Regions from separate parts of the Burkholderia contaminans genome, predicted to be linked through region 1. Evidence: riboswitches for the same ligand, from Rfam matches in the RefSeq annotation. Region 1 holds a riboswitch; each other region holds the start of a gene.
The links. A riboswitch is a leader RNA that binds a small molecule or an ion and turns the genes downstream of it on or off. The one in region 1 is predicted to bind cobalamin.
Positions count from the first base shown of each region.

Region 2: linked by a shared signal. The riboswitch ahead of LXE91_RS18645 (TonB-dependent receptor domain-containing protein) and the one ahead of cobG (precorrin-3B synthase) in region 1 are both predicted to bind cobalamin.
Region 3: linked by a shared signal. The riboswitch ahead of LXE91_RS01125 (FecCD family ABC transporter permease) and the one ahead of cobG (precorrin-3B synthase) in region 1 are both predicted to bind cobalamin.

Region 1 is NZ_CP090640.1:2,988,214-2,998,115, forward strand. It holds partial or broken gene LXE91_RS13885 (MFS transporter) at 1-1,119, shown strand, start outside; gene cobJ (precorrin-3B C(17)-methyltransferase) at 1,126-2,853, opposite strand; gene LXE91_RS13900 (precorrin-2 C(20)-methyltransferase) at 2,850-3,584, opposite strand; gene LXE91_RS13905 (precorrin-8X methylmutase) at 3,581-4,207, opposite strand; partial or broken gene cobG (precorrin-3B synthase) at 4,200-5,563, opposite strand; cobalamin riboswitch at 5,671-5,861, opposite strand; gene LXE91_RS13915 (cobalt-precorrin-7 (C(5))-methyltransferase) at 6,133-6,840, shown strand; gene cbiT (precorrin-6Y C5,15-methyltransferase (decarboxylating) subunit CbiT) at 6,837-7,385, shown strand; gene LXE91_RS13925 (cobalt-precorrin-5B (C(1))-methyltransferase) at 7,385-8,473, shown strand; gene LXE91_RS13930 (cobalt-precorrin-6A reductase) at 8,470-9,201, shown strand; gene cobM (precorrin-4 C(11)-methyltransferase) at 9,245-9,902, shown strand, end outside.
Region 2 is NZ_CP090641.1:188,050-197,951, reverse strand. It holds gene LXE91_RS18665 (alpha/beta hydrolase) at 1-678, opposite strand, end outside; gene LXE91_RS18660 (TetR/AcrR family transcriptional regulator) at 708-1,379, opposite strand; gene LXE91_RS18655 (GNAT family N-acetyltransferase) at 1,376-2,221, opposite strand; gene LXE91_RS18650 (YdeI/OmpD-associated family protein) at 2,337-2,906, opposite strand; gene LXE91_RS18645 (TonB-dependent receptor domain-containing protein) at 3,144-5,072, opposite strand; cobalamin riboswitch at 5,414-5,606, opposite strand; gene LXE91_RS18640 (helix-turn-helix domain-containing protein) at 5,696-6,754, opposite strand; gene LXE91_RS18635 (hypothetical protein) at 6,921-7,265, shown strand; gene LXE91_RS18630 (Dabb family protein) at 7,255-7,887, shown strand; partial or broken gene LXE91_RS18625 (NADP-dependent oxidoreductase) at 7,937-8,928, shown strand; gene LXE91_RS18620 (SDR family NAD(P)-dependent oxidoreductase) at 8,960-9,835, shown strand; gene LXE91_RS18615 (SDR family NAD(P)-dependent oxidoreductase) at 9,841-9,902, shown strand, end outside.
Region 3 is NZ_CP090640.1:229,865-239,766, forward strand. It holds gene cbiB (adenosylcobinamide-phosphate synthase CbiB) at 1-897, shown strand, start outside; gene cobD (threonine-phosphate decarboxylase CobD) at 890-1,909, shown strand; gene LXE91_RS01100 (cobalamin-binding protein) at 1,906-2,820, shown strand; gene cobC (alpha-ribazole phosphatase) at 2,910-3,494, opposite strand; gene LXE91_RS01110 (adenosylcobinamide-GDP ribazoletransferase) at 3,479-4,255, opposite strand; gene cobT (nicotinate-nucleotide--dimethylbenzimidazole phosphoribosyltransferase) at 4,245-5,300, opposite strand; gene LXE91_RS01120 (ABC transporter ATP-binding protein) at 5,353-6,168, opposite strand; partial or broken gene LXE91_RS01125 (FecCD family ABC transporter permease) at 6,165-7,162, opposite strand; cobalamin riboswitch at 7,322-7,572, opposite strand; gene LXE91_RS01130 (hypothetical protein) at 7,727-8,077, shown strand; gene LXE91_RS01135 (cell division protein ZapA) at 8,074-8,388, shown strand; RNA gene ssrS (6S RNA) at 8,469-8,650, shown strand; gene LXE91_RS01145 (EVE domain-containing protein) at 8,722-9,201, shown strand; gene LXE91_RS01150 (SIMPL domain-containing protein) at 9,383-9,902, shown strand, end outside.

The DNA.
Region 1 (9,902 bases):
AACTCGCGGGCACCTTCGGTGTCAGCGCGGAGCGCGCGGGGCAGGGCGTGAGCGCCACCACGACGGCCGTCGCCATTATCGCGCCGTTCGTCGGCGTGCTGGCCGCGCGCATCGAGCGGCGCGTCGCGATCTCGCTCGCGGCGGTGGCCGTCGCGCTGCCGGTCGTGTGGTCCGCGCATGCGGGGAGTTTCGCGTCGTTTCTCGGCGCGCGCTTTGCAGCCGGCCTCGTCATGCCGTTCATTTTCGCGCTGTCGATCGCCTATATCGCCGAGCGCTTCGATCGCGGCACGTCGGCCGAGATCAGCGCGCTGTTCGTCGCCGGCACGACGCTCGGCGGTTTCGCCGGCCGCTTCGCGACCAACCTGATGACGTCGATCTGGGGCTGGCGGCATGCGCTCGACGTCGTCGCGGCGCTGTGTCTCGTCACGGGCATCGCAATCTACGCGAGCCTGCCGGCGTCCGGCGGGATCGCGCGGCACGTCGAGCACGATGCGGATGGCGGCGCGGGGCCGTCCTGGCGCATCGTCACGCGTGGCCCGCTGCTCGCGTCGTTCGCGATCGGCGCATGCGTGCTCGCGTCGCAGGTCGCGACGTTTACGTTCGTCGGCCTGCGCCTGGCCGGCGCGCCGTTCGGCTTCGGCACGGTCGGGATCGGCGCGATCTACGGGGTGTTTCTGGTGGCGGTGGTCGTGACCCCGCTGGCGGGGCGCCTCGCGCGGCATCGCGGCCCGCGCGCGCCGGGCTTGCCGCGGCCGCGCTCGCGATCGGCGGGGCGCTGCTCACGCTGTCCGACAACGTGCCGGTGATCCGGCCGGCCTCGCGCTCAGTTCGACCGCCGTGTTCGTCGAACAGGCGTCGGCCAACACGTTCATCTCGCAGGCGGCGTCGAACGCACGCTCGACGGCGATCGGCATCTACCTGTCCTGCTATTACTTCGGCGGCAGCCTCGGCTCGATCCTGCCGGTGCCCGGCTGGCATCGGTGGGGATGGGCCGGTTGCGTCGCGTTCGTGGTCGCGGCGCAGGCGATCGTCGGCGTGCTCGTGTACCGGTTCTGGCATGCCGACGGCGCAGCCGGCACCGCGCAGGCCGACGCACGCAGCGTCACGCCGATGCGCTGACCCGGTTCAGCGATACCAGCGCGGCGTATAGACCCACTCGCGTGCGTTGCCGATCACGAAGCGCCGCGTCGTCGACGAACCAATGATCACCATCGTGCGCATGTCGACCTGATCGCTACGCAGCGCGCCGAGCGTCGTCGTCGTGAGCGTCGCGCCCGGCCGGCCGATGTCGCGGCCGAGCACGACCACCGTATCGGCGTGGCGGTGCGTGCGCACGACATCGAGCGCACGATCGAGCTGCCACGGCCGCGCACGCGAGATCGGGTTGTAGAACGCCATCACGAGATCGGCCTGTGCCGCATGGCTCAGGCGCTTCTCGATCACGTCCCACGGCTTCAGGTTGTCCGACAGCGAGATCGCGCAGAAGTCGTGGCCGAGCGGCGCGCCGGCCTGAGCGGCCGTCGCGAGCGACGCCGAGATGCCGGGTTCGATGCGCAGGTCGACCGCGGCCCAGTGCGGATCGCGCGCTTCGTCGAGTGCTTCGAGCACGGCCGCGGCCATCGCGAACACACCCGGGTCGCCCGACGACACGACCGCGACGCGTCGGCCCTCGGCCGCGAGTTCGAACGCATGGCGTGCGCGCTGCATCTCTTCGCGATTGTCGGTGCCGTGCACGCGCTGGTCGTCGCGGAACGGGCCGGCCATGTTCACGTAGGTCGTGTAGCCGAGGATGTCGGTTGCGTCCGCAAGCGCGGCGCGCGCGGCCGGCGTGAGCCATTCAGCGTCGCCCGGGCCGAGGCCGAGCACCGTCAGGCGGCCGCGCGCACGGCCGAGCGTGGCGGGATCGACGGGATGCGACGCGACCGCGCATGCGATGCCGTTCGTCGTGGCGCGCAGCGTATGTGCGACGCGCAACGCGCGGCCGAGCAGGGTGGCCGCATCATCGGTTGAGTCAGCATCAGCGTCAGCGTCGGTTCCGGCATCGACGAAGCGCAGCGGCACGTCGAGCGTTTGCGCGGCTCTTTCCAGCACGGCATTGCCGATTTCCGATGCGGGCGCAACGATGGCCACGAGCGCCAGTCGTGCGAGACCTTGCGAATCGAGCGCGGCATCGATGCGTGCGGCAAGCGCTTCATCCGCGTGGATAGCCAGCGCATCGACGCCGACCACCACGCTGCGCGGGTGAATCACGAGTTCGTCGCGCGCACCGCGCCATGCATCGGGGGTTACGCGGATCGCATGCATGGCCGCATCGTCGCGCGGCAGCGCGACATCGTCGAGCCACGGCGCCGCGCCGTCGATACGCGTCGACGCGCCTGCGAGCAAGTCGGACACGAAGCGCTTGCCCTGGCCGAGATCGGCAAGCGCATAGCCTTCCGGCGGATTGAGCACGCACGCGCCGAAGCGCAGTTCGCCGCTCGTCGTGATCGCCGGCGCAACGCCGACGCATGCGGCGATTTCCCGCGCGATCACGTTCACGCCCGTCAGCCCGCCGAGCAGCGGCACGACCGCCGAGCCGTCTTCCGCCACCGCGAGCACGGGCGGCTCGACGCCCTTGTCGGCAAGCGCCGGGGCGATGCAGCGGATCACGATGCCGGCCGCGCACAGCGCGACGATCGGCAGGCCGCGCGCATAGAGTTCACGCAGGTGGGCGCCGAGATCGTCGAACGGCACGTCGGTCGCTACGCGCGACGCAAGGCCATGCACGAGCGCCCCGGGATAGCGCGCCTGGATGCGCCGCGCGGTATCGAGCGCGCCCGCGCCGAGAATCACGATCGCGGGCGGAGTCGTCATCCTTGCCATTTTTCCCCCGGCACGACGAGCAGCGAGAAATACGGCGACGCCATCGGATCGACTTCGTCGAGCGGCACGATGCGCTGGCTCGCCATCGTCGCGCGCTCGACATACAGCGCGCGCTTCGCGAGCCCCAGTTCGTCGAGCACCCGCCGCACCTTGTCGAAATTGCGGCCGAGCTTCATCACGACGGCCGCGTCGGCCCGCGCGAGCCGTTCGCGCAGTTCGGGCTCGGGCAGCACGCCCGACAGCACCGACAGGCTCTGGTTGCGATAGACGAGCGGTTGACCGAGCACCGCGGTGCCGCCGAGCATCGAACACACGCCGGGGATCACCTCGGTGTCGTAGCGCGGCGCGAGGCGGTCGTGCAGGTACATGTACGAGCCGTAGAAGAACGGGTCGCCTTCGCAGATCACCGCGACGTCGCGCCCCGCGTCGAGATGCGCAGCCACGATCCCGGCGGCCGTGTCGTAGAAGTCGGCGATCACCGTCTCGTAGCACAGCGGCGGCGGCAATGCCTCGGTCGTCACCGGATAGACGAGCGGCAGTTGCGTCTGCCCGTCCTGCAGGTGCGCTTCGACGATCCCGTACGCATTGCCTTTCTTGCCCTTCGCGACGAAGTACGCGACCACGGGCGCGGCCTGCAGCACGCGCAGCGCCTTGATCGTCATCAGTTCGGGGTCGCCGGGGCCGACACCGACCCCGAACAGGCGTCCGCGCGCGGTACTCATTCGACCTCCGTCGCGAGGGCGTTGACCGCCGCCGCCGCCATCGCGCTGCCGCCGCGCCGGCCGAGCAGCGCGACGTACGGCACGCCGCGGCTGTCGGCATCGAGCAGCGCCTTCGATTCGGCCGCACCGATGAAGCCGACCGGGAAACCGAGGATCAGCGCGGGGCGCGGCGCGCCGGCGTCGATCATGTCGAGCAGGTGGAACAGCGCGGTCGGCGCATTGCCGATCACGACGACGCTGCCCTCGAGATGCGGACGCCACAGCTCGAGCGCGGCGGCCGAGCGCGTGTTGCCGAGATGCCGCGCGAGATCGGGCACCTCGGGCTCGCCGAGCGTGCAGATCACGCGGTTGTCGGCCGGCAGCCGCGCGCGCGTGATGCCTTCGGCGACCATCCTCGCGTCGCACAGGATCGGCGCGCCGGCCGCGAGCGCCGTGCGGCCCGCCGTGCCGGCGCCGGCCGAGAAGCGCAGGTCGTAGACGACGTCGACCATCCCGCACGCATGGATCACGCGCACCGCGAGTTTCTCGAGGTCGGGCGGAACCTGCGACAGGTCGGCCTCGGCGCGGATCGTCGCGAACGACTGGCGGTAGATTTCCTGCCCGTCGCGAATGTAGTCAAGCATCGGTGGTGTCCTGGCTGTGCCGCGCGCCCGTCAGTCGGGCCGCGGCCTGGTCAATCGTCAGATGGCGCGCGAGCGGGGCGCCGAGGCCCGCAGCGGCGTCGCGCCGGTAAAGGTCGTAGTGCGCGGGCGCAACCGCGACGAGCGTGTGCGTCGCGGGATGCGGCAGCGCGCAGTGGCGCTCGCAACCGGTCAGGTGCACGTCGACTGCGTGGCCGATGCGGGCGGCGAGCGCGAGTGCGTCGTGCTTCGTGTCGGCGCGCGCCTTCGCGCAGCCCGCGCTGCCGGTGCACGCGACGAGCGTCGCGAGCGGGTCGGACGACGCGCAGACGAGGCCGAGCGACGCGAGCGCATCGAGCGTGGCCGGTGCGCGTACGCGCGATACGTCATGCAGGAACACGCCTTGCCATGGCGTCATCGACAGCGTGCCGTCACCGTCGGCTTCGGCCAGCGCGGCGAGCCGTTCCAGTTGGGTCGCATCGAGCCGGCCGAGCACGAATTGGGCGCCGACGTTGCAGCGCGCCGCATCGAGCGACGGGCGCACGCCGAAACGCAGCGTCGGGTCGGTGCGCGTGCGGCGCCAGCCGGCGAGCGCCGGATCGGCTGCAAGCGGGAAGGGCAGGTAATGCTGCGCGCGCTCCAGCAACGCGTGTTCGCTGCAGGTGGCGAGCAGCGCGCGTAGCCGCGTGACGTCCGCCGGTGCGAGATCGAGAAACGCGAGCAGCAGCGCGCGAACCAGCGCAGCGACTTGATCGGGCGCGACATCGACCGAAGCGGGCGGGTCGTCGTGCGCAACCGGCGGGCAGCCGGCCAGCCCGGCTGCGATACGCATCGCGCCGTCGCCGCGACGCCAGGCGGCCAGCCAGATGTCGTGCGGATGATCGAGCGCCGCAACCGATTCGCCGCCGTCGAGCTGGATCGAGAATTTCGGCGACAACTCGCCACGGCGGGGCTCGCGTGCCAGCATGTCGAAGAGCGGCACGGCGAGCGCGCGGCTGTCGACGAGCGCGGCGGGGTCGTGGCCGGCGAGCGGGCTGAGCATCAGGTTGCGCACGTCGTCGCTCGCGGCGAGCGCCGCCGCGTCGGCGGCGGCATTCGACGTGGCGTCGACAGACGGGCCGAGACCCGCGTCGAGCAACGCGCGCGTCAGCGCGTTAGCCGCGCCGTCGCGAACGCCGCGCAGCTGGAGATTCGCGCGATTGGTCGCGTCGATCGCGCCGGAGCCGAATGCCCGCGCGGCGGCGGCGATCGCACGCGCCGGCGCGCGTCGAGCCGGCCGCCCGGCAGCTTGATCCGGCACAGTCCGCCGTCGGCGGCCGCAACCACGCGCACGAGCCCCGGGCAGGCCGACGGGCGCATGACGGGCGATGCAGGAATCGAAACGGGGGCGGAACTCAACGGGGTACCGGGGCAGTGTCGCGCCGCGGCCAACGCATCGGTACACCCCGCCCGACGCCGACTGGCACGCACGCACTTTCTGGCCGGCAGGTCTCCTGGCTGACAGGTCGGCGCCGGCTCCCGGCCTTCCCGGTGGAACCAGTGGCATGAGGGGGAGATCGGCTCGCTGTCTACAGTTGCGGGGGCAGCCACAGCGGCGCGTGGCGCGCCCTGTGTTCCCTCTTCGGCCCCGAGGGGCACCGGCGAACGAACGGCCGTAGGATACCCGATTTTCGGGACGATCCGGCATCGGCGATGTGTCGCACAACCGCGTCGCAGCACGGCTGCAGCCGGTTTTGCGCTGTCGCGTCAATGGTACGATTGGCGGCTCGGCACCCGACATCCGGGCCGTATCGCACCGGCGGGCGACGCGCACGGCGCGGAGGCGGATCGGGATCGGAATCAGCAACGAATCAACGCGCGGCAGCCCGGCCGCCGCGCATCGCAACACACGGCAGGAAATCGAACGATGGGGAAGGGTGCATGACGGCGTGGCTGACAGTAGTGGGCATCGGCGACGACGGTTACGCGGGGCTCGGGCGCAGCGCGCGTCGCGCGCTGCTCGACGCGACGCTCGTCGTCGGCGCGAAGCGGCATCTCGACATGCTGCCCGCGCGGCTGCCGGCCGCGCGCGAAGCGTGGCCGTCGCCGTTCGACCCGGCGGGCGTGCTGGCTCGACGCGCGTCACCCGTCTGCGTGCTCGCCAGCGGCGACCCGATGCTGTTCGGCGTCGGCGCCACGCTCGCGCGCCAGCTTTCCCCGACGAATGGCGCGTCCTGCCTGCGCCGTCGTCGCTGTCGCTCGCGGCCGCGCGCCTCGGCTGGGCGCTGCAGGATGTCGGCGCGGTCTCGCTCGTCGGCAGGCCGCTCGCGACGCTCGCGCGGCACCTGCTGCCCGGCCGCCGCCTGTTCGTGCTGAGCGCCGACGGCCGCACGCCGGCTGCCGTCGCGGCCGAACTCGTCGCACGCGGCTTCGGGCCGACGCGCATCAGCGTGTTCGAACATCTGGGCGGCCCGCTCGAGCGGCGTCTCGACGGGCTCGCGCAGGACTGGCGCATCGACGAAACGGCCGCGCTCAACCTCGTCGCGCTCGACTGCCGGCCGGCCCCGATGCGCCGCGCCGCGCGCTCACGCCCGGCCTGCCCGACGATGCGTACCGTCACGACGGCCAGCTCACCAAGCGCGACCTGCGCGCGATGACGCTCGGGCGTCTCGCGCCCGCGCCCGGCGAGCTGCTGTGGGACGTCGGCGCCGGCAGCGGCTCGATCGGCATCGAATGGATGCGCGCGCATCCGTCATGCCGAGCGATCGCGATTGAAGCGCATGCGGAGCGGCAGCGCTTCATCGAGCACAACCGCGACGCGCTCGGCGTGCCGGGCCTGCAGCTCGTCGCGGGCCGCGCGCCCGATGCGCTTGCGGGGCTCGCCGCGCCCGACGCGATCTTCATCGGCGGCGGCGCGACCGCGCCCGGCGTGCTCGACGCGTGCTGGGCAGCGCTGAAGCCCGGCGGCCGGCTGGTCGCGAACGCGGTCACGCTGCAGGGCGAGATGACGCTCGCCGCGTGGCGCGATGCGCACGGCGGCACGCTCACGCGCGTGTCGCTCGCGCATGCCGAGCCGCTCGGCCGCTTCGATACGTGGCGACAACCGTTGCCGGTCACGCTGTACGACGTGCGCAAGCCCGACCCGGCCGACACACCCGCGTCGTCGGCCACGACGAACACGACGAACCCAACGGACGCGTGATGCGCGACGAGACCCCCGAACAGCCCGCACCGCTGCGCTTCGGCTATACGACCGGCAGCTGCGCGACCGCGACGTCGCTCGCCGCCGCGCGGCTACTGCTTGCGGGCCGGGTGGACGACGCGGTCGAGATCGTGCTGCCGAAGGGGCAGCGCGTGATGATGCGGCTCGAGTTCTGCCGGGCGACGGCCGACGGTGCGGAAGCCGGCACGATCAAGGATGCCGGCGACGATCCGGACGTCACGCACGGCGCGCTTATCTTCGCGCGCGTCGCGCTCGCGGCGGCGCCCGGCGTGCGGTTTCATGCGGGGCCGGGCGTCGGCACGGTCACGCGCGCCGGGCTCACGCTGCCGGTCGGCGAACCGGCGATCAACCCGGTGCCGCGCCAGATGATGACGACGCACCTGGACGCGCTGGCGGCCGAGCATGGCTATGCGGGCGGCTTCGACGTGACGATCGGCGTCGAAGGCGGCGAAGCGCTCGCGCTGAAGACGATGAACCCGCGCCTCGGCATCGTCGGCGGGCTGTCGATCCTCGGCACGACCGGCATCGTGCGGCCGTTCTCGTGTTCGGCCTATATCGCGTCGATCCACCAGGGCATCGACGTCGCACGCGCGAACGGCATCACCCACATTGCCGCGTGCACCGGCAACGCAAGCGAGGACGCGATGCGCGCGCACTATCAACTACCCGACATGGCGCTGATCGAGATGGGCGATTTCGCGGGCGCGGTGCTCAAGCACCTGCGGCGCGCACCGGTCGCGCGGCTGTCGATGTGCGGCGGCTTCGGCAAGCTCAGCAAGCTCGCGGCCGGCCATCTCGACCTGCACAGCCGCCATTCGAGCATCGACCTGCCGCTGCTCGCGCAGTGGGCGGCCGAAGCCGGCGCCAGCGATACGCTGCAAGGCGCGATGCGCGCCGCGAACACGAGCCAGGAAGCGCTGAAGCTTGCGCTCGCCGACGGCGTGCCGCTCGGCGATCTCGTCTGTGCACAGGCGTTACGCGTCGCGCGCGACATCGTGCCGCCGTCGGTGGCCGTCGAGATGTTCGCGATCGATCGGCAGGGCCGCTTCGTCGGGGAGGCGCGATGAGCGCGCGCATCCTGCTGCTCGGCGGCACCGGCGATGCGCTGAAGATCGCACGCGCGCTCGGCTCGCATCATGTGTACAGCCTGGCCGGCCTCGGCAAGGTGCCCGACGACCTGCGCTGCGACGTGCGCGTCGGCGGCTTCGGTGGCGCGGCCGGCCTGGCCGCGTATCTGCGCGACGCCGGCATCGGCCTCGTGATCGACGCGACGCATCCGTATGCCGCGCGGATCAGCGCGAACGCAGCAGCAGCCGCGCGTGAAGCGGGCGTGCCGCTGTGGGCGCTGCGCCGCGCGCCGTGGGTGCCGCAACCGGGTGACGACTGGCGCATGGTCGACGACTGGGCCGGCATCGAGGCCGCGCTCGCGCCGTTCAGGCGGCCGCTGTTCACGCTCGGCCGCGAACCGCTCGCGCATCTCGACGCGATTCCGCCACACCAGTTCTGGCTCGTGCGCTGCCTCGACGCGCATCCCGGCAATGCGCGCGCGCAGATCGTCGCCGCGCGCGGGCCGTTCACGCTCGACGGCGAGCGCGCGCTGTTCGCGCTGACGGGCATCGACGTCGTCGTCAGCAAGAACAGCGGCGGCGCCGCCACGGAAGCCAAGCTCGATGTCGCGCGCGAACGCAGGCTGCCGGTCGTGATGCTGCGCCGGCCGCCGCTGCCCGGAGCCGATCGCGTGTTCGATTCCGCCGCGGCGCTCATCGACGCGCTCGATCCGGCTGCACGCGCGTGACGTCGCGCGGCCGGTCACCCCATGAATTGACGGAGATTTTTCGATGACGGTGTATTTCATCGGCGCGGGCCCCGGCGACCCGGAGCTGATCACGGTGAAGGGCCAGCGCCTCGTGCGCACATGCCCGGTGATCCTGTATGCGGGTTCGCTGGTACCGGCGGCCGTGCTCGACGGCCATCGCGCGGAGCAGGTCGTCAATACCGCCGAACTCGACCTCGACGCAATCGTCGCGCTGCTCGCCGGCGCGCACGCGAAAGGGCAGGATGTCGCGCGGGTGCATTCGGGCGACCCGTCGCTGTATGGTGCGATCGGCGAGCAGATTCGCCGCTTGAAGACGCTCGGGATTCCGTATGAAATCGTGCCCGGCGTGACGGCCACGGCCGCGTGCGCGGCGACGCTCGGCGTCGAGCTGACGCTGCCCGGTGTCGCGCAGACGGTGATCCTCACGCGCTTCGCGGGCAAGACGACGATGCCGGAAGGCGAATCGCTCGGCGCGCTCGCCGCGCACCGCGCGACGCTCGCGATCCATCTCGGCGTGCGCCATCTCGCCCGCATCGTCGACGAAGTGTTGCCGCATTACGGCGCCGATTGTCCGGTCGCGGTGATCTATCGCGCGAGCTGGCCCGATGAAGCGCGCGTGACCGGCACGCTCGCCGACATCGTCGACAAGGTGCAGGGCACGCAGATCGAGCGCACCGCGC
Region 2 (9,902 bases), on a different replicon from region 1:
ATCGACGAGACGGTTGGTTTCGAAGCTGTCGCCGGATTCGGTCAGGTCGACTTCCGGCGACAGCAGCACCAGCGCGGCCGGCAGCGGCAAGCCTTCGTCGCGGGCGCGCAGCACCATCGCCGCGGCGAGGTTGCCGCCCGCCGAGCGTCCGCCGATGACGATGTTTTCCGGCGCGTAGTGCTCCAGCACATAGGCATAGGTCGAGATGCAATCATCGAGCGCGGCCGGATACGGATGCTCGGGCGGCAGGCGATAGTCGACGCCGTAGCATCGAATGCCGAGCCGGTCGGCCTGCATCTGCGCGCCGGCGCGACACGCGGCGCCGCCGCCGAGCACCAGCGCACCGCCATGCAGATCGATGTATGCGCATTCGCTGGACGCTGCTGCTTCGGGCGTGGCGACATGCACGTCCGCCGCGCCGGCCCGGATCGTCTCCACGCTCGAACGCAGAGAGCCGCCGAGCTGCTCGATGGCCGCCGCGTAGTGCGCATCGGCGGCCGCCTTGACGCGCATCCATGCATCGAAATCGTCCGGGGACGGCATCACGTGCAGCGCGTTCAGCGGCACGCCGTCGCTGCCGACCAGTCGTTGCAATGCGGTGCGCGCTTCGTCGCTGATCGACGTCGGGAAGGGGATGACGCGGCTCGGCAGGACGACGCCGTCAGGTTTGTCTTTCATCGGTTCGGTTCCGTTGGACGTTGCGCGAGTCATGCGGCAGCAGGCCAGTGGCGCAGCATCACGTCCAGTGCATCGAGACTGCGCGACCACGACGCGTCGGAAGCCGGTGCGCTGTGCGCGAAACCGCCCGCGCTTTCGAGCGTGACGTAACCCATGAAGAAGCCGCCGAGCAGGCGGATCGCATGCGTTTGCTCGGCTTCCGGAATGGCGTAGCTGCGCAGCACGGCCGAGGTCATCCTGACGAGCTGGCCGCCCGCGCTTGCGGCGGCGCGTTCGGCGCTTACCGGGTGGCGCGCTGCGGCGAAGCGACCGGGGTGCTCGCGGGCGTAGTCGCGATAGACGTTGGCGAGGGCGGTGAGCGCGTCCTTGGCGGTGCGGCCGGCCAACGCGTCGGTCGCGCGATCGGCGAGTTCCTTCAGCGCGAAGAGTGCGATGCGGCTCTTGAGGTCGTCGAAGCTCGGGACGTGGGAGTACAGGCTGGCCAGTTTGACGTCGAAGTGACGCGCCAGCGCCGCGCCGGTCAGGTGCTCGAAGCCCGTTTCATCGGCGAGTTGCGCGCCGGCTTCGACGAGTTTGTCCAGGGTGATGCCGGCACGTGCCATGGCGAATACTATTCGAATTAGCGAAAAGGCTAATTGTATTAGGTTTTGGGTTGACGTCAATTTCCCGAATTCGGCCGCCGCCATGTTGGCAACGATCACCCCAGCTCGAACGACGTCACCCCGAACACGCGATCGATCGCTATCTCCGGCGCTTCTTTCGTGTACATCCGTGCGGTTTCGAACACGCTCGTCATGCCGTGCCGTTCGGCCAGCGCGACGGCCGCAGGGTTCGTTTCCGGCACGTCGAGCACGATGATTTCGCCGGGCATGCGCGCTGCCAGCGCGCGAAACAGCCCGGTGGCGACGCCCGCATCGTCGGCGAAAAGCGGGCCGATCTTGCAGCCGGTCCTGCAACGGCGCACGACACCGTAGCCGGCGACACGGCCGCCGCTGATCGCCGCGAGCGCAACGGCATCCGGCTGCGCGATCCAGGCGGAGACGAAACGCTCGCGCGCCGCGGGAAAGCACGCGCGATCGTAGGCCAGCAACTGCTCGGACGGCACGTCGGCCGCCGCTACCACGTGCGCGCACCCGATGCCGTCCACGCGTCCCTCATAGCGGATGTTGCGGTAAGCAAGCTCGAATCCGGACTTCCTGTAGTTCGCCTGCTGGGCGACGACGCCATCGAGCCCGATGTTACGGTCTCCGAGGTAACGCATGCCGTGCTGCCAGGTTCGGATACCGAAGCCTTTGCCGCGAAACCCGGGTTTTACGATGTAGAGGCCGATGAAGCCGAAGCGCTCGTCATAGGCGACAGCAGAAAGGCACGCGACCGGCTCGCCGCGCCAGACGCCGATAAAGAACCCGGCCGGGTCAGCTGCCCTGAAACAGGAAGGATCGTGCAGGCCGGGGTTCCAGCCTTCCGCCGCGGCCCATTCGATCGACATGGCGACCTCGTCGGCCGACATGGTGCGCACGATGAAGTCTCCGCCTTGGTCCATGGTTCACCTCCAGTCGCTGCGTTCACTGATTGCGCGTTGCGGTACCGGCTGCGGCGCCGAAGCAGCCATGACGGGCGATATGCGCCGTTTGGCCCCATTCTCGTCAGCGAAAAATCTATGGATGGATGGTTTCGCCGCGATTCAGCATGTCGATGAATTCCCGGATTTTGCGCGCCCGTGTTTCCGGCTTTTTGGCATGCTGTATCCGAAACAGGATCGCATATCGGTTACGGCTGTTCAGTGTTGCGAAAAACGTGCGGGCTTCCGGATTGGCGTCCAGGGCCGCCTGCAGGTCGTCGGGCACGATCGAGTTGCTGGCCGACGTATAGGCAGCCTGCCAGCGGCCGTCCTTTCTGGCTTTCTCGATTTCGCGCAAGCCGGGCGGGCGCATCCTGCCGGCGGCGATCAGCGCTTCAGCCCGGTCCGTGTTGAGTTTGGACCAGATGCTTTTTGCGGAGCGCGGGGTGAAGCGTTGCAACCAGTATTGCTCGCTCTCAGCCCGTTTTTGACCATCGATCCAGCCATGGCAGAGGGCGCTTTCCAACGCCTGTTCGTAGGTGATGGTTCGCTGCGCGGTGCCTTTTTTCGCCAGACGCAGCCATGTTCCGTCCGACGTGCTGCCGTTTTGCTCCAACCAGTTTTCCCATTCGATCTGGCTGGTCAATGTCAGCGCGCATTCGGTCATGTCACTGTCCTGAATGGTGGAGTCCATGTGCGGGGAAGGCGTCCGCAGTCTAACAGCGTTGACACGGACAGCAACGTGCGCAGTGCGACGAAAGACCGACGGCTCGGTAGTCGTCGGTCCATCGCCCGGTTTTGGGGTGGCATCACCCGTTTCACGAACCCGGCGGCGCAGGCATCGGATGCACCATGTCAAACGAGAGGCCTTGCCACCTGTCCGGCCAACGCCTCCCCATTCCCGTCAGAACGTATAACTCACCTTCCCGAACGCCGTCCGCCCGAGCGTGTTGTACCCATACGCGGTCATGTACTGCCGATCGAACAGATTCGACACCGTCGCCGACACCGTCAGGTGCGAATTGATCCGGTACGACGCGCGCAGGCCCACCGTCAGGTACGAAGGCAGATAGGTCGAATTCGCCGGATCGTCGAACGTCGTGCCGCCATAAAGCAGCGACGCCCCCGTGCTCAACGCATGCAGGTGCAGTTCGTCCCACGTGTGATCGATGTTGAGGCTGACCGTCTGGCGCGGCCGGCGGTTGAGCCACGAGTCGTTGGTTTCGTCCTGCGGATTCAGGATCCCGACTGCCAGGCTTACCGGCGTCGAGCGGCCGATCGTCCCCTTGTACGACAGGTCGATCCCGCGAATATGCGCGCGGCCGATGTTCATCGGCGAGAACGTCGCCGGGTTGTACGCGATCAGGTTGGTGACGCGCGTATCGTAGATCGCGGCCGTGAACGTGCCATACGACGTGTTCGCATCGATCGCTGCCTCGACCGACGTGTTGCGTTCCGGGCTGAGGTTCGGATTGCCGTAGCCGGGGTAGTACAGGTCGTTGAACGACGGCAGCTTGAACGCATTGCCGTACGACGCGCGCGCCGTGTATACCGGCGTGATCGCCCACGCGAGCGCCGCGTTACCCGTATTCACCGACTGCCCGGCGATGATTTCATGACGCCCCGCGAGGAACATCGTCACGCTGCCGAGCGTCGCCGACTGGTGCAGCGAGAACGCGGAATCGTTGCGCGTCGGCACGCCGTTCGGAATGTCGACAGGCAGGAATGCCTGCTCGCGCGTGAAGTCGTATGCGAGCTTGGTTTCGCCCGACAGCGGCAGCCCGAACAGATGGAATCCGCGCTCCTGGTGCGTCAACGACGTCGACGTGCTGATGCGCTGCGAGTTGATCTGGTCGGTCGGGATGGCCGGATCGCTCGCGTAGATGAACCCGCGATCGTTCGCATAACCGAACGACTGGTCGAACTGCGTGTCCGGCGTGATGTCGAGGTGGAACGCGATACCGGTCGTCAGTTGATGATCGAGCTGGCGGTTCGCGTAGCCGCTGTTGTCGTAGGACAGATCGGACCGGTGATACAGCGCGAACGTCGAGATCGACCAGTTGTCGCGTGCGTAGCCGACGCGCGCATCGAGATCCTGCGCATGGTACGGGTTGCGGCCCGCCTCGTGCCCGTATGCGAAGGGGCGCGTCGCGTCGATGCCGGCCGTGTTGTACGAGTGCAGGCCCAGCGAGTAGGTGAGCCCGCCGAGTGCGGCGAGCGGCCCGGTCGACGGCACCGTGCCCGACGTGCGCAGTTGCGTGTCGAACGCCTTGTTCGACCCGCCGCCGAACGACACGGTGGTCTGGTTCGGCTGGTTGGCCGCGCGGCGCGTGAAGAGCTGCACGACGCCGCCCATCGCATTGGCGCCGAACGACGCGGCGGCCGGCCCCGAGATCACTTCCACACGTTCGAACGCTTCGGTCGGCAGGTCGGCCCACGGCGCGATGCCGGTGGTCGGCGAGCCGATGCGGATGCCGTCGATGAACACGGCGACCTGGCTGGCCGACGAGCCGCGGATGCTGACCGACGCGGACGAACCGGGGCCGCCGTTCTGCGAGACGGTCACGCCGGGCAGCGTCGCGAGCGCCTGCGTGATGCTCGGGTCGCTCGGCGACAGCCGGTCGAGATCGGTGCGCGTGAGCACCTGGGTCGTCGCATAGCGCTGGTCGAACGACTCGGGCAGCCGGCGTGTGTCGGTGACGTTGATCGTCGGCAGGTCGGCGGCGTCGGCGGCCGGGGCCGGTTGCGCAACCGTGGTGTCGCCGGCGGCGTGGGCGAGCGGCGAGAGAAGCGCGGTCGCGGCGGACGTGGCAAGGAGGTGTCGAATCTTCATGAGGCTGTCGTTGTGGTCGGGCTGCGCATGCGTCGATCGTGAGCGCGCGGCGGCAGCACCGGTTTTGTTATCCGTGATCGGGCTATCGCGCGGCCGGGTCGAGCGGGCCGCGGTCGCGGGCGTCGGCGCGGCACATGCCGGCGGACGCGATCGATAGGGAGCGGCGCGCGCGAGCTGGCGGGCCGTGCATGCCGGCGGTGTGCCGGCGCGACGCTTCCGGTGAGGAAGCAGGTGCGGTAACAGTGGACATCGGGCGGATCCTGAGGTCGGGCCGTCCATGCAACGGGCGACCGCCAATGGCGGTGCCTGGCGCGCCGGGACACCCCGCCCGGTGCGGCTGCTTGGACCTCGGGTCGATGGCAGGTCTCCTGGCTCGCGGGTCCTGATTCGTGCCGGCCTTCCCGGTTTCCCAGTGGCATGCAGTGGCACGGATTCGCCGCTCACAGTTGCGGGGGCAGCCGCAGATTCGAGGCGCGGCCTCTCCTGCGTTCCCTTTTGATCCCATCCCTGGGAACCATCAGCGCGCAAGGGTAATGGCGTGCGCTCCGGCGCGTCAATTGTCGGGCAGCCCGCGGATGCGAAAAAACGTCATCGATGCGCAAAAACTTTCGAAATCCTGTCTTTCATGCGTCGATGGCGCGTTTCATGTCTGACGAAATGGCGTGGTTTGCTGCCATGCAATCGCGCCGGAACCGGGTCGGGGCGACACCTGTCCACCTGACGAACGCGCGGCGGAAGGCTTCCTCGCCGCCGAACCCGAGATGCGCGGCGATCCGCGCGACCGGCCAGTCCGACTCGCGCAGGCAGCGTTGCGCAGCCTCGGCGAGACACTGCTCCCGCAGCACGTGATAACCGCTGTCTTCGGCCGCCAGCCGCCGCCGCAACGTCGCCTCGCTCACGCCGAGCCACCCGGCCAGCTCGGCGAGTGCCGGCAACGCCTGCTCGTGCGCGAGCGCCGCATCGAGAAAGCCGCGCACCTGCTGCGCCCACGACACGACGGCCGGCGCCGCATCGATCAGGCGAAACGGAAAATCGACGAGAAACGCGTCGAGCTCGGCCGGCTGCCGGATCACGCGGCACTCGAGCCGCCCCGCATCGAATGCGAAGCCGTAGCTCTTGCGGCCCACCTCGACCGGCGCGTTGAACAGCCCCAGCAAAGGCATCGCGTCGTCGCGGCGCGGATGGCCGAGCCACACGTCGGTCGGCCGCAGCGGCTGCCCGATCAGCCAGCCGAACAGCTGCAGATAGCAGAACAGCCCTGTCAGGTCGACGAGGCACGCGGCCGGGCTGCGTGTGCGGCGCAGCGAATCCATCCGGAACGTCGCGCGCCCGTCACGCACGGCGAGCGACAGCGCGCCGGCGCGCGGCGTCAGCATCTCGCCGAATTCGCGCGCGCAGCGGATCGCGTCGTCGAGCGTCGCGCAGCTCAGCAGGCAGCGGCACATCAGGTCGACTTCGCGCTTGCGCATCGGCGGGTGGCCGTCGCCACGCGCGACCTGCGCCTCGAGGCGTTCGATCGCGTCGCGGTACAGCGCGACGAAATCGCCGGGCGTCGCTGCCGGTTGCGGCGGCTGCGCGTCGCGGTCGGCCGGCGGCGCGCCGCTGCGCGTGAGTTCGCTCAGCAGGCGTGCACCGAGGCCCGGCAAGATGCGGCCGCGGGCCGGCATGGCGCGCTGTTTCATGAGTCTCCCGATCTGAGCGTTGTGACAGGGGTCGGTGAGCGCGGTGGTAGGGGTCCGACAACCGTCGCCACGCAAGAATGCTATCCACGCCGACCGCCTTCGGCCTCACCGAAACGGCGTAGGCACGCTGCGCATCCTGTAACGAACGACCCCGGACGACACGCGAATGATCCAGATCGTAGACGAAATCACGCTCGCGCCCGAGCGTATTCCCGATGTGCTTGCACTGCTGCGCGACCGCTACCTGCCGGGCCACGCGGCGCGCGGGCTGACGGCAACCGGCCGCTGGGTGTCGCCGCCCGTCGCGGTGCCGGGGCAGTGGAGCACGCTGTGGCTGACCTGGCACGTGGCCGACGCGCCGGCCTACTACCGGATGCGCGCGCTGACGGATGCCGACGTGGTCGGTTTCTGGATGGCCGTCGACGCGCTGTGCGACGTGCGCCGCCGCCATGTGATGACGGACGCCGATGCGCCGCTTCCCGCGCTGACGGAGGTCGATCATGCGGCATGACACGGCACAGGTATTCGTGTCGGCGGATTGCGATGCGGGCGCGATCGAGCATGCATTGCACGCAGCCGCGCACGCGCGGGCCGGCACGAAACGCGTGGCATTGGCACGCAATCTGGACGGCAGCTGGGGCGCGGGAGACTACACGCTCGACGTATTGCGCGACGAGTCGGCGGCCGACGGTACGGTGGATTTCGGCGCATTGGCTCGATTGCCGGGCATCGAGCGCATCGACGGCGCTCGATGCCGCGCGATCGGCGGCGGCCTGCGCGAACCGGCGCTGCGCGAGGGCGTGTGGCGCACGCTGATGCTGCGCACGCCGCCGCAGGCCGGCACAGTGCGGATCGCCGCGCTCGAACGCGAACTGCTGCAGATGCCCGCGTTCATGCCCGGCATCCGCAACTGGCGCCTGAGCCGGATCGAGCCCCCCGGCGCATGGACGCACGTGTGGCAGCAGGAATTCGCGCACGTCGGCGATCTGCTCGGCGAATACCTGATGCATCCGTATCACTGGGGCTGGGTCGACCGCCGGTTCGACGCCGAAAGCCCCGACTGGACGGTCGATGCGATCTCGCATGCGTTCTGTCCGCTCGCGTCGAGCCTGCTGGCGGATACGGCGGCCTGACGCGCAGCCCACATCAAGCTGACGTCAAACCAACCCTGGAGACACGAAGATGCGAGCCCTGTTGATCGACCGCGTCGGTCATTCCGACACCTTGCGAATGGCCGACGTGCCGGCCCCGACGCCGGGCCCCGGCGACGTGCTGATCCGCGTGGCCTGCGCGGGCATCAATCCCGCCGACTGGAAATGCCGCGAGGGCTACCTCGGCGCATTCATGCAGTACACGTTTCCGTTCGTGCTCGGTTTCGACGCGGCGGGTGTGGTGGAAGCGGTCGGCGAGGGCGTCGACGGATTCGAACCCGGCATGCGCGTGTTCGCGCAGACCGACGTCGGCGCGGGGCGCTGGGGCGCGTATGCGGAATACGTCGCCGTGCGTCACGACTCGGTCGTGCGCGTGCCCGACGCGGTGAGCCTGGCGGAAGCCGCGACGGTGCCGACGCCCGCGCTCGCCGCATGGGCCGGCCTGTTCGACGACGGCGGGCTGCAGGCGGGCCAGACCGTGCTGGTACACGGCGGCGCAGGTGCGGTCGGCACGTTCGCGATCCAGCTGGCGGTGCAGGCCGGCGCGCGCGTCGCGGCGACGTGTTCGGCGCGCAACCGCGAGACGGTCGAAGCGCTGGGCGCGGCGGCGAGCATCGACTATCGCGCGCAGGACATCGCCGAGGCGCTGCGCGCCCGGCGCCCGGCGGTGTCGACGTCGTGCTCGACGCGGTCGGCGGCGGCACGCTGGCCAATGCACTCGACCTGCTGGCGCCGGGCGGCACGCTGGTGAACATCATGACGCTCGCGGCCGGCGATGCGGAGCGGCTCGCCGCGACGGCGGCCATTGCCGCACGGCGCGGCCTGCGCACCGCGATGACCTACAGCCGGACGCCGAGCGGCGGCACGCTCGGCCGGATCGCGGCGCAACTGGAGAAGCGCGTGCTGCGCGTGCCGCGTTTCGATCGGTTTCCGCTCGAACAGGCGGCCCGCGCACTCGATCTCGTTCAAACGGGCGAGGCGAAAACGAAGCTGGTGCTTCATGTTGCGGATATCGCCCGCTGAGCGGCCCGCACGCACATCACAGGAGACAACGATGACCGATTCCCGAACCAGCGTACTGGCCGGCAAGTGCGCGCTCGTGACGGGCGCAAGCCGCGGCATCGGCCGTGCGATCGCGCAGCGCCTCGCGTCCGAAGGCGCGACCGTCGTCGTGACGGCGCGCAGCCTCATGCAATCGGCGACGACCGCCGGCACGCTCGCCGAAACAGTTGCGCTGATCGAGCAGGCCGGCGGCCGCGCGATCGCGCTTGCGGCCGACCTGTCGAACGCAGCCGAGCGCGATGCGCTCGTCGGGCGCGCGGCGCAAGCCGCCGGCGGCCTCGACATTCTCGTCAACAACGCGGGCGTGGCCGACTACGCGTGCGTCGACGCGATGCCGATGACGATGTTCGACACGACGATCGAACACTATCTGCGCATTCCGTTCGCGCTGGCGCAGGCCGCGATCCCGCTGATGCGCGCCCGTGGCGCAGGCTGGATCGTCAACGTCGGCTCGGTGACGGCGCTGCCGCCGCTGCGGCCGTTCGACGATTTCTCGCGTGCGGGCGGCGCGACCGTCTATGCGGCGGTGAAAGCGGCGCTGTCGCGCTTCACGCAGGGGCTCGCGGCCGAACTCGAAGCCGACGGCATCGCGGTGAATCTCGTCGCGCCGAGCACGGCGATCCGCACGCCGGGCGCCGCGCGCTACATCCCTGAAGGCTATCCGACCGAGGACGTCGCGTATCTCGCCGAAACCGCGCTCGCGCTGTGCCGCCTGCCGGCGCGCGAACGCACGGGCCTCGTCACGCACAGCCTGCATTTCCCGCTCGCGCAGCAACTCGCGGTGCGCTCGCTCGACGGCCGCACGGTGCTGCCGCCGCCGGTGGTTCCCGCGTATGCGCATCCCCACATCGACCCGACAGGACTTTGATTGACATGACGAATTCGATTCGCTTCGACGGCGGCACCGCCGTGATCACCGGCGCGGCCAGCGGCAT
Region 3 (9,902 bases), 1.1 Mb from region 1:
GTGATCATCGACCGCGCGATCGGCGAACCGGCCGGCTGGCACCCGCTCGTCGCATTCGGCCGCCTCGCCGCGCGCATCGAAGGCGCGCTGAACACGGGCCGGCGCGGCCGCGTGGTCGGCGTCGCCGCGTGGGTCGCGACGGTCGTGCCGCCGGTCGCCATCGCGGCATGGCTCACGACCGCGCTGCCGTGGCCGCTCGCAGCCGCGCTGCACATCGCGCTGTTGTGGTTCGCGCTCGGCGCGAAAAGCCTTGCCGACCACGTCGCGCCGATCGCTGCCGCCTTGCTGCGGCATGACCTCGGCGCCGCCCGCGCGCTGACCGCGCGCATCGTGTCGCGCGACACGAGCGACGCGGACGAAGGCGCGCTGTCGCGCGCGGCCGTCGAATCCGCGCTCGAGAACGGCAACGACGCGATCTTCGGTGCGCTGTTCTGGTTCGTCGTCGCGGGCGGTCCCGGCGCGCTGCTGTTCCGGCTCGCGAATACGCTCGACGCGATGTGGGGCTACCGCACGCCGCGCTTCCTGACCTTCGGCTGGGCCGCCGCGCGCCTCGACGACGCGTTGAACTGGATTCCCGCGCGCCTCACGGCCGCGAGCTACGCGCTGCTCGGCGACACGGCCGCCGCATGGCGCTGCTGGCGCACGCAGGCGCGCCACTGGGACAGCCCGAACGCAGGCCCGGTGATGGCTGCCGGTGCCGGCAGCCTGAACGTGCAGCTCGGCGGCCCGGCCGTCTATCACGGCGAGATCGAGGATCGTCCCGCGCTCGGCACCGGCGCCGCGGCAACCGCCGTCCACATCGTCGCCGCACTGTCGCTCGTCACGCGCACGCTTGCCCTGTGGCTCGCGCTGCTGGTCGCGAGCGGCGCACTCGCCATGGCCACCCATCATGTCTGACACCCGCATCGCACACGGCGGCAACCTGCATGAAGCCGCGCGCCGCCACGGCATTCCGTACGACGCATGGCTCGACCTGTCGACCGGCATCAATCCGGTCGGCTATCCGGTCCCGCCCGTCCCGGCCGACGCATGGCGCCGGCTGCCCGACGACGGCGACGGCCTCGCGGCCTGCGCCGCGCAGTACTACCACGCGCCCGATCCTGCACACGTGCTGCCGGTCGCCGGTAGCCAGGCAGCCATCCGCGCATTGCCCGCGTTGCTGCCGGCCGGCGACGCCGGCGTCGCGGCGCTCGCGTACGGCGAATACGCGCCCGCCTTTGCGCGCCACGGCCATCGCGTCGTCGCGCTCGACATCAATGCGGATACGCTGCCTGCGACGTTGCGTCACGTCATCGTCGGGAATCCGAATAATCCGACCGCCGAATTCGTGCCGGCCGAGCGCCTGCTCGCTTGGCACGCGCAACTGGCGGCGCGCGGCGGCACGCTGATCGTCGACGAGGCATTCGCCGATACGGGCGCGACACGGTCGCTTGCGCCGCACGTCGATCGCCCCGGACTCGTCGTGCTGCGTTCGGTCGGCAAGTTCTTCGGGCTCGCCGGCATCCGCGCAGGCTTCGTGCTCGCATGTCCTGACCAGATCGTTGCGCTGCGCGACATGCTCGGCGCGTGGACGGTCGGCGGCCCCGCCCGCCACGCGGTCGCCGCGGCGTTCGCCGATCGCGCATGGCAGGCCGCCGCCCGCGAACGGCTCGCGGCCGACGGCGAGCGGCTGGCCGCCTTGCTGCGCGCGCACGGCTTCGCGGTTCGCGCGACGCCGCTCTTCAGCTGGACCGATGACCCGCGCGCCGCGGCACTGCATGCGGCACTCGCGGCATGCGGGGTCTGGACGCGGCACTTCCCGATACCGTCGAGCGTACGCATCGGCCTGCCGGGGAGCGAAGTGGAATGGCAGCGCCTCGGCGACGCGCTCGCGCGCTGCGTGCCGACGCTGCAACGGCAACCCGCATGAATCCACGCATGCTTCGCCGGCTCGCGCCAATCGCGCAACTCGTCGCGCTCGCCTACGCACCACTCGTCCACGCCGATGTCTCGACGCGCGACGACGCCGGCAACGCAGTCACGCTGCCGGCGCCCGCGCAGCGCGTGATCAGCCTCGCGCCGCACGCGACCGAACTCGTCTACGCGGCCGGCGGCGGCGCAAAGCTCGTCGGCACCGTCACGTACAGCGACTATCCGCCCGCCGCGCAAGCGATACCGCGCGTCGGCGACAACAAGGCGCTCGATCTCGAGCGGATCGCCGCGCTGAAGCCCGACCTGATCGTCGTCTGGCGGCACGGCAACGCCGAGCGGCAGACCGACGCGCTGCACGCGCTGCACATCCCGCTGTTCTTCAGCGAACCGAAGCATCTCGACGACGTCGCGTCGTCGCTGCGCCGGCTCGGCACGCTGCTCGGCACGCAACCGGCTGCCGATGCGGCCGCAGCCGCCTATACGCGCGACATCGCGGCGCTGCGCACGCGTTACTCAGCACGAACGCCCGTCACGATGTTCTTCCAGGTCTGGGATCGGCCGCTGATGACGCTCAATGGTGCGCACCTGATCAACGACGTGATCGAGCTGTGCGGCGGCCGCAACGTGTTCGCGTCGCTCAAGCCGCTCGTGCCGACCGTCACCGACGAGGCCGTGCTCGCGGCCAATCCGGAGGCGATCGTGACGACCAGTGCCGGTACGACGCGCTCCGACGAACCGCTGCCGAGCCTCGCGCGCTGGCGCGCGTGGCCCGCACTGACGGCCGTGGCACGCAACAATCTGTTCGCGATCGACGGCGATCTGCTGACACGGCCGTCGCCGCGGATCGCGCATGGTGCGGCTGCGCTGTGCGAGGATCTCGACGCCGCGCGTGCGCGGCGGCCACGCTGATTTCCGGCGACTTGCGCGTTCATCGCGTGCCGGATGCCTGAGACGAATCGACCGCGCGCTGCATCGTTCGCACGCAGTGGCCAACGCGCCTATTCGTCCCAGTGCATCGCTTCCCACGTTCGCGTGGCAGCATCCGCGCGCAGCCAGACGACACCCCCTGTCGGTACGGGGCGCGACAGCAACGTATCGAGCGGCACGCGCAATACATGCGATGCAAACGCACGGATCACGCCTGCATGCGTGACGACCCACTGCGGCCGGTCGAACTGCGCCACCGCGTCGACCCGACCCACGACCCGCGCGGCAAACCGCGCAACGCTTTCGCCGCCATGCGCACACGCATGCATCAGATCGGCCGCCCACGCATCGAGCGCCGCGCGATCGATATCGTCCCAGCGCCGCATTTCCCACGCGCCGAAATCCATTTCCTGCCAGTCCGCGTCGCGCCGCAGCGGCACGTCGCATGCCCGCGCGAGCCGTTCGGCAACCGACGCGCAGCGCGTCAGCGGGCTCGTCCAGACCTGTTCGGGAAGCGGCGCACGGAGTGCCGACAGATGCGCGCGCACGGCCTGCGCGCCGGCATCGGCAGATGCAGCGAGCGGCACGTCGCTGCGTCCGTAGCAGATGCCCGGCTCGATACCGACGGCCGGATGACGGATCAGGACGACGTCCATCCGAGCACCACGAGATAGATCGCCAGTTCGCACAGTTGCTGTGTGAAGCCGAGACAGTCGCCCGTATAGCCGCCGATCCGCTTCACGAAGTAGCGGGCGGCCCACGCGCGCACGAGCACGAGCGCAACGCATGCGGCGGCGCCCATGCGCCAGTCGGGCCAGAACAGCCAGGGCAATCCGAACAGCGCCGCGACGCACGCCGCGCGTGCGCCCATTCGTTGCGCGACCGGCTTCGCCTTGCCCTCCGGCCGCACGTAGTCGAGCGTCATCAGCAGGCTCACAGCCACCGCCCGGCTCGCGGCGTGCGCGGCGATCATCGTCCACGCGGCACGCAACGGCAGCATGGACGCGAGCGCCTGCCATTTCACGCCGAGCGAGATCACGAGCGCGACCGCACCGAACGTGCCGATCCGCGAGTCGTGCATGATGCGCAGCACGTCGTCGCGCGTATAGCCGCCGCCGAACGCGTCGCAGCTGTCAGCCAGGCCGTCCTCGTGAAAGGCGCCCGTGGCGAGCAGCGTCGCGGCCATCGACAACCCGACCGCGATCGACGGCGGCAGCACGCGCAGCGCAGCGAGATAGACGAGCGCGCCCCACGCGCCGACGCATGCGCCGACGAGCGGGAAATAGCGGGCGGCCTGGTCGAGATCGCCGGCCGCGTAGCCGATCGAGCGCGGCACGGGCACACGCGTGAAATAGCCGAGCGCGACGAAGAAGTAGCGCAGTTCGGCCTGCACGCCGCGCGCGCGATCAGGCGTCACGATTGTCGACGCCGGCGGATTCGAAGCTCGCCATCTCCGTGAGGAATGCGGCGGCCGCACGCACGAGCGGCAGCGCGAGCGCGGCGCCCGTGCCTTCGCCGAGCCGCAGGTCGAGCGCGAGCAGCGGCTTCGCGCCGAAATGCTCGAGCATGCGCCGGTGCCCGGCCTCGTGCGACGCATGCGAGAACACGCAGTAGTCGCGCACGCCGGGCGCGATGCGCTCGGCAACCAGCAGCGCGGCCGTCGCGATGAAGCCGTCGACGAGGATCGTCATCCGCTCGCTCGCGGCCGCGAGATATGCGCCCGTCATCATCGCGATCTCGAAGCCGCCGAACGTTGCGAGCACGTCGAGCGGCGCAATCGCGTGCGAGTGCTTGACGAGCGCGCGTCCGAGCACCGCGCGCTTGTGCGCGAGGCCCTGGTCGTCGAGGCCCGTGCCGCGCCCGACGCACGCGTCGATCGGCACGCTGAGCAGGCGGCTCATCAGGCACGCAGCCGACGACGTATTCGCGATTCCCATCTCGCCGAAACCGATCACGTTCGTGCCGAGCGACGCATGCAGGCGCACGCGTGCCGCGCCGGCCGCGAGCGCCGTCATCGCCTCGTCGCGCGTCATCGCCGGCTCCGCCGCGAAGTTGCGCGTGCCGCGCGCGACCGGCAGCGACACCAGCCGGTCGGACAGCGGCAGCGGCGACGCAACACCCGCATCGACGATCTCGAGCGTACTCTGCGCGACACCGGAGAATGCGTTGATCGCCGCGCCGCCCGCGAGGAAGTTCGCGACCATCTGTGCGGTCACCGCTTGCGGATAAGGACTCACGCCCTCGGCGGCGATCCCGTGATCGCCGGCAAACACGATCATCACGGGACGCTGCACGACCGGCCGCTCGGTATGCTGGATCAGGCCGATCTGCAACGCGATCGCCTCGAGCTGGCCGAGGCTGCCGGGCGGTTTGGTCTTGTGGTCGATCACGTGCTGCAGGCGCTTGCGCAGCACCTCGTCGAGCGGCGCGATCGGCGGCGGGAAGTGGGTCGGGGTCGTCATCAGGAAGCCGTGTCGTTGGCGCGGCATGCGCCGCGCATCGAAAAAGGAAAGATCATTGTCGCTCGGGCCACGCCGGCAGCAGCGCATCGCGGCCGTTCTCGCGGATCAGCACGAGCGGATAGCCGAACGCGTCGCTCGCGCGCTCGGGCGTCAGCACGTCGTGCACGGGGCCGGCCCACGCATGGCCGCGACCGTCGAGCAGCAGTGCGTGCGTCGCGAAACGCCGTGCGAGATTCAGATCATGGCACGAGAACAGCACCGTGCGCGGGCCTGCGTCGAGCCAGGCGGCCAGCGCGGTCAGGCAATCGATCTGATGATGCAGGTCGAGATGCGCGAGCGGCTCGTCGAGCAGCATCAGCGGCGCATCCTGGCACAGCGTCGCGGCGAGCGCGACGCGTTGCCGCTCGCCGCCCGACAGCGACAGCACGTCGCGCGACGCCAGCGCAGCGAGGTCGAACGTTGCCAGCGCGTCATGCGCGGCCGCGCGATCGCCGTCACGCTCCCAGCCCCAACCACCGAGATACGGAAAACGGTTGAGCAGCACCGTGTCGAACACGGTCGCGCTGAATGCGTCGTGCAGTTGCTGCGGCATCAGCGCGCGGCGCTGCGCGAGCTGCTCGGGTGGCCATGCGGCAAGCCGCCGGCCATCGATCTCGACGTGTCCGCCGGCCGGCGGCTGCAGCCCTGCGAGTGTCGCGAGCAGCGTCGTCTTGCCCGCGCCGTTCGGCCCGACGACGCACCAGATCTCGGCGGGACGAAACACCTGGGTGAAGCCGTCGAGCAGCGTACGCGCGCCGGCCTTCAGCGTCAGGCCGACGGCCGCGCAGCTCATGTCGCCGGCCGTGGCGTGCAGTGCGGCCCTCGTCATCGCATCGACCTCCTCAACAACATCCACAGGAACACCGGCACGCCGATCAACGCGGTCATCACGCCGACCGGCAATTGCGCGGGCGCGATCACGGTGCGTGCGAGCAGGTCGGCCGCCATCACGCCGCCGCCGCCCGCGAGCATCGCGGCGGGCAACAGCATTCGCTGGTCGTTGCCGAAGGCGAGCCGCAGCGCATGCGGCACGACGAGACCGACGAAGCCGATCGTGCCGGCCGTCGTCACCGCGGCTGCAGCGGCCAGCGACGCGACGAGATAGATCCGCACGCGCACGCGCGCAACGGGCACGCCGAGCGCGAGCGCGGTCGCGTCGCCGCGCAGCAGCACGTTCAGTTGCGGCGCGGCCGGCAGCGCGACGCAGCCGGCCAGCAGCAGCGCCCCCACGCGAACCACGGCGCGGTCACGCCGTTGAGGTCGCCGGTCAGCCAGAAGATGATCCCGCGCAGGCGTGCGTCGGGCGCGAGCGACAGCAGCAGCGTGACGAGTGCGCCCCACCCGGCCGCGATCACGACGCCCGTGAGCAGCAACCGCGGCGACGCATCGCGCGATTCGGCGCGCCCCAGCTCGCGGCGCGCGAGACCGAGCACGAGCGCGACCGACACGAGCGAGCCGGCGAACGCCGACGCATCGACGAGCCACCACGCGCCGCCCGCGATCATCGCGACGAGCGCGAAGCCGGCCGCGCCACCCGACACGCCGAGCACGTACGGCTCCGCGAGCGGATTGCGCAACAGTACCTGCAGCAGTGCGCCGGCCAGCGCGAGCAGCGCGCCGCATGCGAAGCCGGCAAGTGCGCGCGGCAGGCGCAGCGTGCGGACGATATCGGCGAACAGCGCGTCGCCGCCATGCGGCACGAGCGACGCGAGCGCCTGCCATGGCGACATCGGCACGCTGCCGATCGACAGCGACGCGACGAACAGCAGCGCAACCATGGCGGCCAGCCCGGCCCAGATCGCGGCAGCGCGTGCGGCGCTCATGCCGCGCACGGCGCCGCACACGACGTGCGGCGTACCCGCTTGCGGGTGCCGGCCGGTCGTGACCTGAACGCCGCGCGGACGATTGGGGTCAGCATCGAAGAAGATTCCATGAAGCATGGCGCGCCCCGCCTCCCCGCGGGCCGCGCGTCACGAAGCCCGTGCGGGCTCCCCGTCTCGGCCGGTATCCGGGCTGGCGGCGGTCCGGCTCGCCTTCCCGCGCGATGACGCGCAGTGGCCCGCGCCCGCATGCAGGACTTGCACACGAAACGCGCCCGAGCCGGCCTGCGTCACGAGACGCGGCCGCTTACCGTTGCGGGGGCAGCGCAGGTTGGCGAGCGTCTGGCGCCCGCGCCCTGCTTCCCGTTTAACCGCGCGTTCCACGCGCGAGCACCGAGGCGGCGCCAGTTTAGGAGCGGGTCGCGCGAGCGTCAAGGAAGCGTCCGGACACGCACGGGACCCGCCGATTCGCGGCAAGAAGCAGGGGTGTTACGACTGGAAACGTTACAGATGTCGGATTGCGCGTTATTCCGCGCTAAAATGCTGGGTCTTTAGAGGACGCAGCAAATGCTCAACGAACTCGAAACCCTATCTCAAAATATTGGCCGTCTGATTTCGCTGAACAAGCGCTATCACTCGGAACGGCTCGCGCTCGAGGAGCAGGTCGCGCAATTGCGCGCGGATGCGGACACTGTCCGCGCGGAACTCGCGCAACTGCGCGATGAACGCAATGCACTTGCGGCCGAGCGTGACACGCTGTCGGCAAAGATCGACGACGCCCAGGTGAAACTGAACGCGATTCTCGAAAAGCTGCCGCGCTCGAAAAGTGCGGAGCAAGCCGACAACCAGCTCGACCTGCTGGATGCGCAGGCGCGTACGGATGGCGATGACGCGGCCAGCCACGGAGAACATGCATGAGCACCAAGCAGATCGAAGTCTCGATTCTCGGTCAGGCCTATCGGCTCGCCTGTTCGGCCGAGACCGAAGCGGCGCTGCTCGAAGCGGTCGCGCGCGTCGACGCCGAAATGTCGAAAATCCGCTCGAACAGCTCGGTACGCGGCACCGATCGCATCGCAGTGATGGCCGCGCTGTCGCTCGCGTCCGAATTGCTGCGGCTGCAAACGAGCGTGCGCCACGGTGAAGCATTTCCGGCGGAAGAAATCCGTCGTACAATGCACCAGATGAACGAACAACTCGGCGCGGTGCTCGCACAGCACGAGACGCAGTAACGTTTGATCGATGCGTCGATTCCCCTTGATCTCGGCGATCAACGGTGGTCAAATTGGCGCAACGAAACACAGTTCAGTCAGCTTCCCTGCCTGGTTCGCCAAGGTCATATATTCCTTGAACCAATGCCATGTGCACGGTTGCGGAAATTTGTAGCACGGGCGCGCGCGTCACTCTGTCTGATGTACCCGAAGTGCTGCTAACTGCGACCAATTCTGAACCTCAGGTTCAGGATGCCGGCCTAGCGGCCAAGGCGGGGGCCTATCCAACGGCATCGGGCGAAGCCCGGTGCCGTTTTCTTTTGTAGCAGCCTCTTTCTGCGTCGATCACGATCCATGCAATACTGGCTGATGAAGTCCGAACCGGACGAAGCAAGCATCGACGATCTCGCCAACGCACCGCAGCGCTCGCTGCCGTGGACCGGCGTGCGCAACTATCAGGCGCGCAATTTCATGCGCGACACGATGAAGATCGGCGACGGCGTGCTGTTCTATCACTCGAGTTGCCCCGAGCCGGGCATCGCGGGCCTCGCCGAAGTGTCGTCGACGCCCTACCCCGACCCCACGCAGTTCGACCCGAAAAGCCCCTATTACGATCCGAAGTCGACTCAGGAAGCACCACGGTGGCTGCTCGTCGACGTTCGCTACGTGAAAAAAACGGCGCTCGTGCCGCTTGCGGCGCTCGTGCCGCTTGCGGCGCTGCGCGAACACGACGAACTCGCCGACATGCGCGTGCTCGCGCGCGGCAACCGGCTGTCGATCACGCCGGTCACGCGCGCCGAATGGCGCTTCATCACCGAAAAGCTGATGAAGTAGGCGCACGCCAAAGGTCAAATCTGGTCAGTACGCACCGCCGCAACGGAACTCGCGGCACTTTCGCGCGGCCTAAGCAACCGCTGTCGGCCGATCAGGCCGGCTGTCGTTTTTTTCGTCGCGCGGTACGCCCGCGTCGTGCACGCGCGATCCGCGTGCACGCCCTCGCACAAGGAGTCCAACAATGACCAAGAAATCCGCACTCGCGCTGTCGCTCGCCCTTGCCGCCGCCGTTCCCGTCGCGCTGACGCTCGCCTCGCCCGCCGCGCACGCGCAAACCGCGAACCCGCACTTTCCGGAGCCGGCAGGCGTGCTGTCGCTGTCGTCGCAAGCCAGCGCCGACGTGCCGCAGGACATCATCCACATCACGCTGTTCTACGAGCAGCAGGCCAAGGATCCGGGCAGCCTCACCGCGCAATTGAACCAGCGCGCCGACGCCGCGCTGTCGCAGGCAAAGGGCGTATCGGGCGTCACCGCCCACACGGGCGCATTCTCCGTGTACCCGAGCACCGATCGCGACGGCAAGATCTCCGCATGGCGTGGCCGCACCGAGGTCGCGCTGGAATCGCGCGATTTCGCTGCCGCGTCGAAGCTTGCCGGCCAGTTGTCGAACCTGATGCAGGTCGCGAACGTCGAGTTCTCGCTGTCGCCCGAAGCGCAGCGCGCGGCCGAGCAGAAGCTGACGACGGAAGCGATCAAGTCGT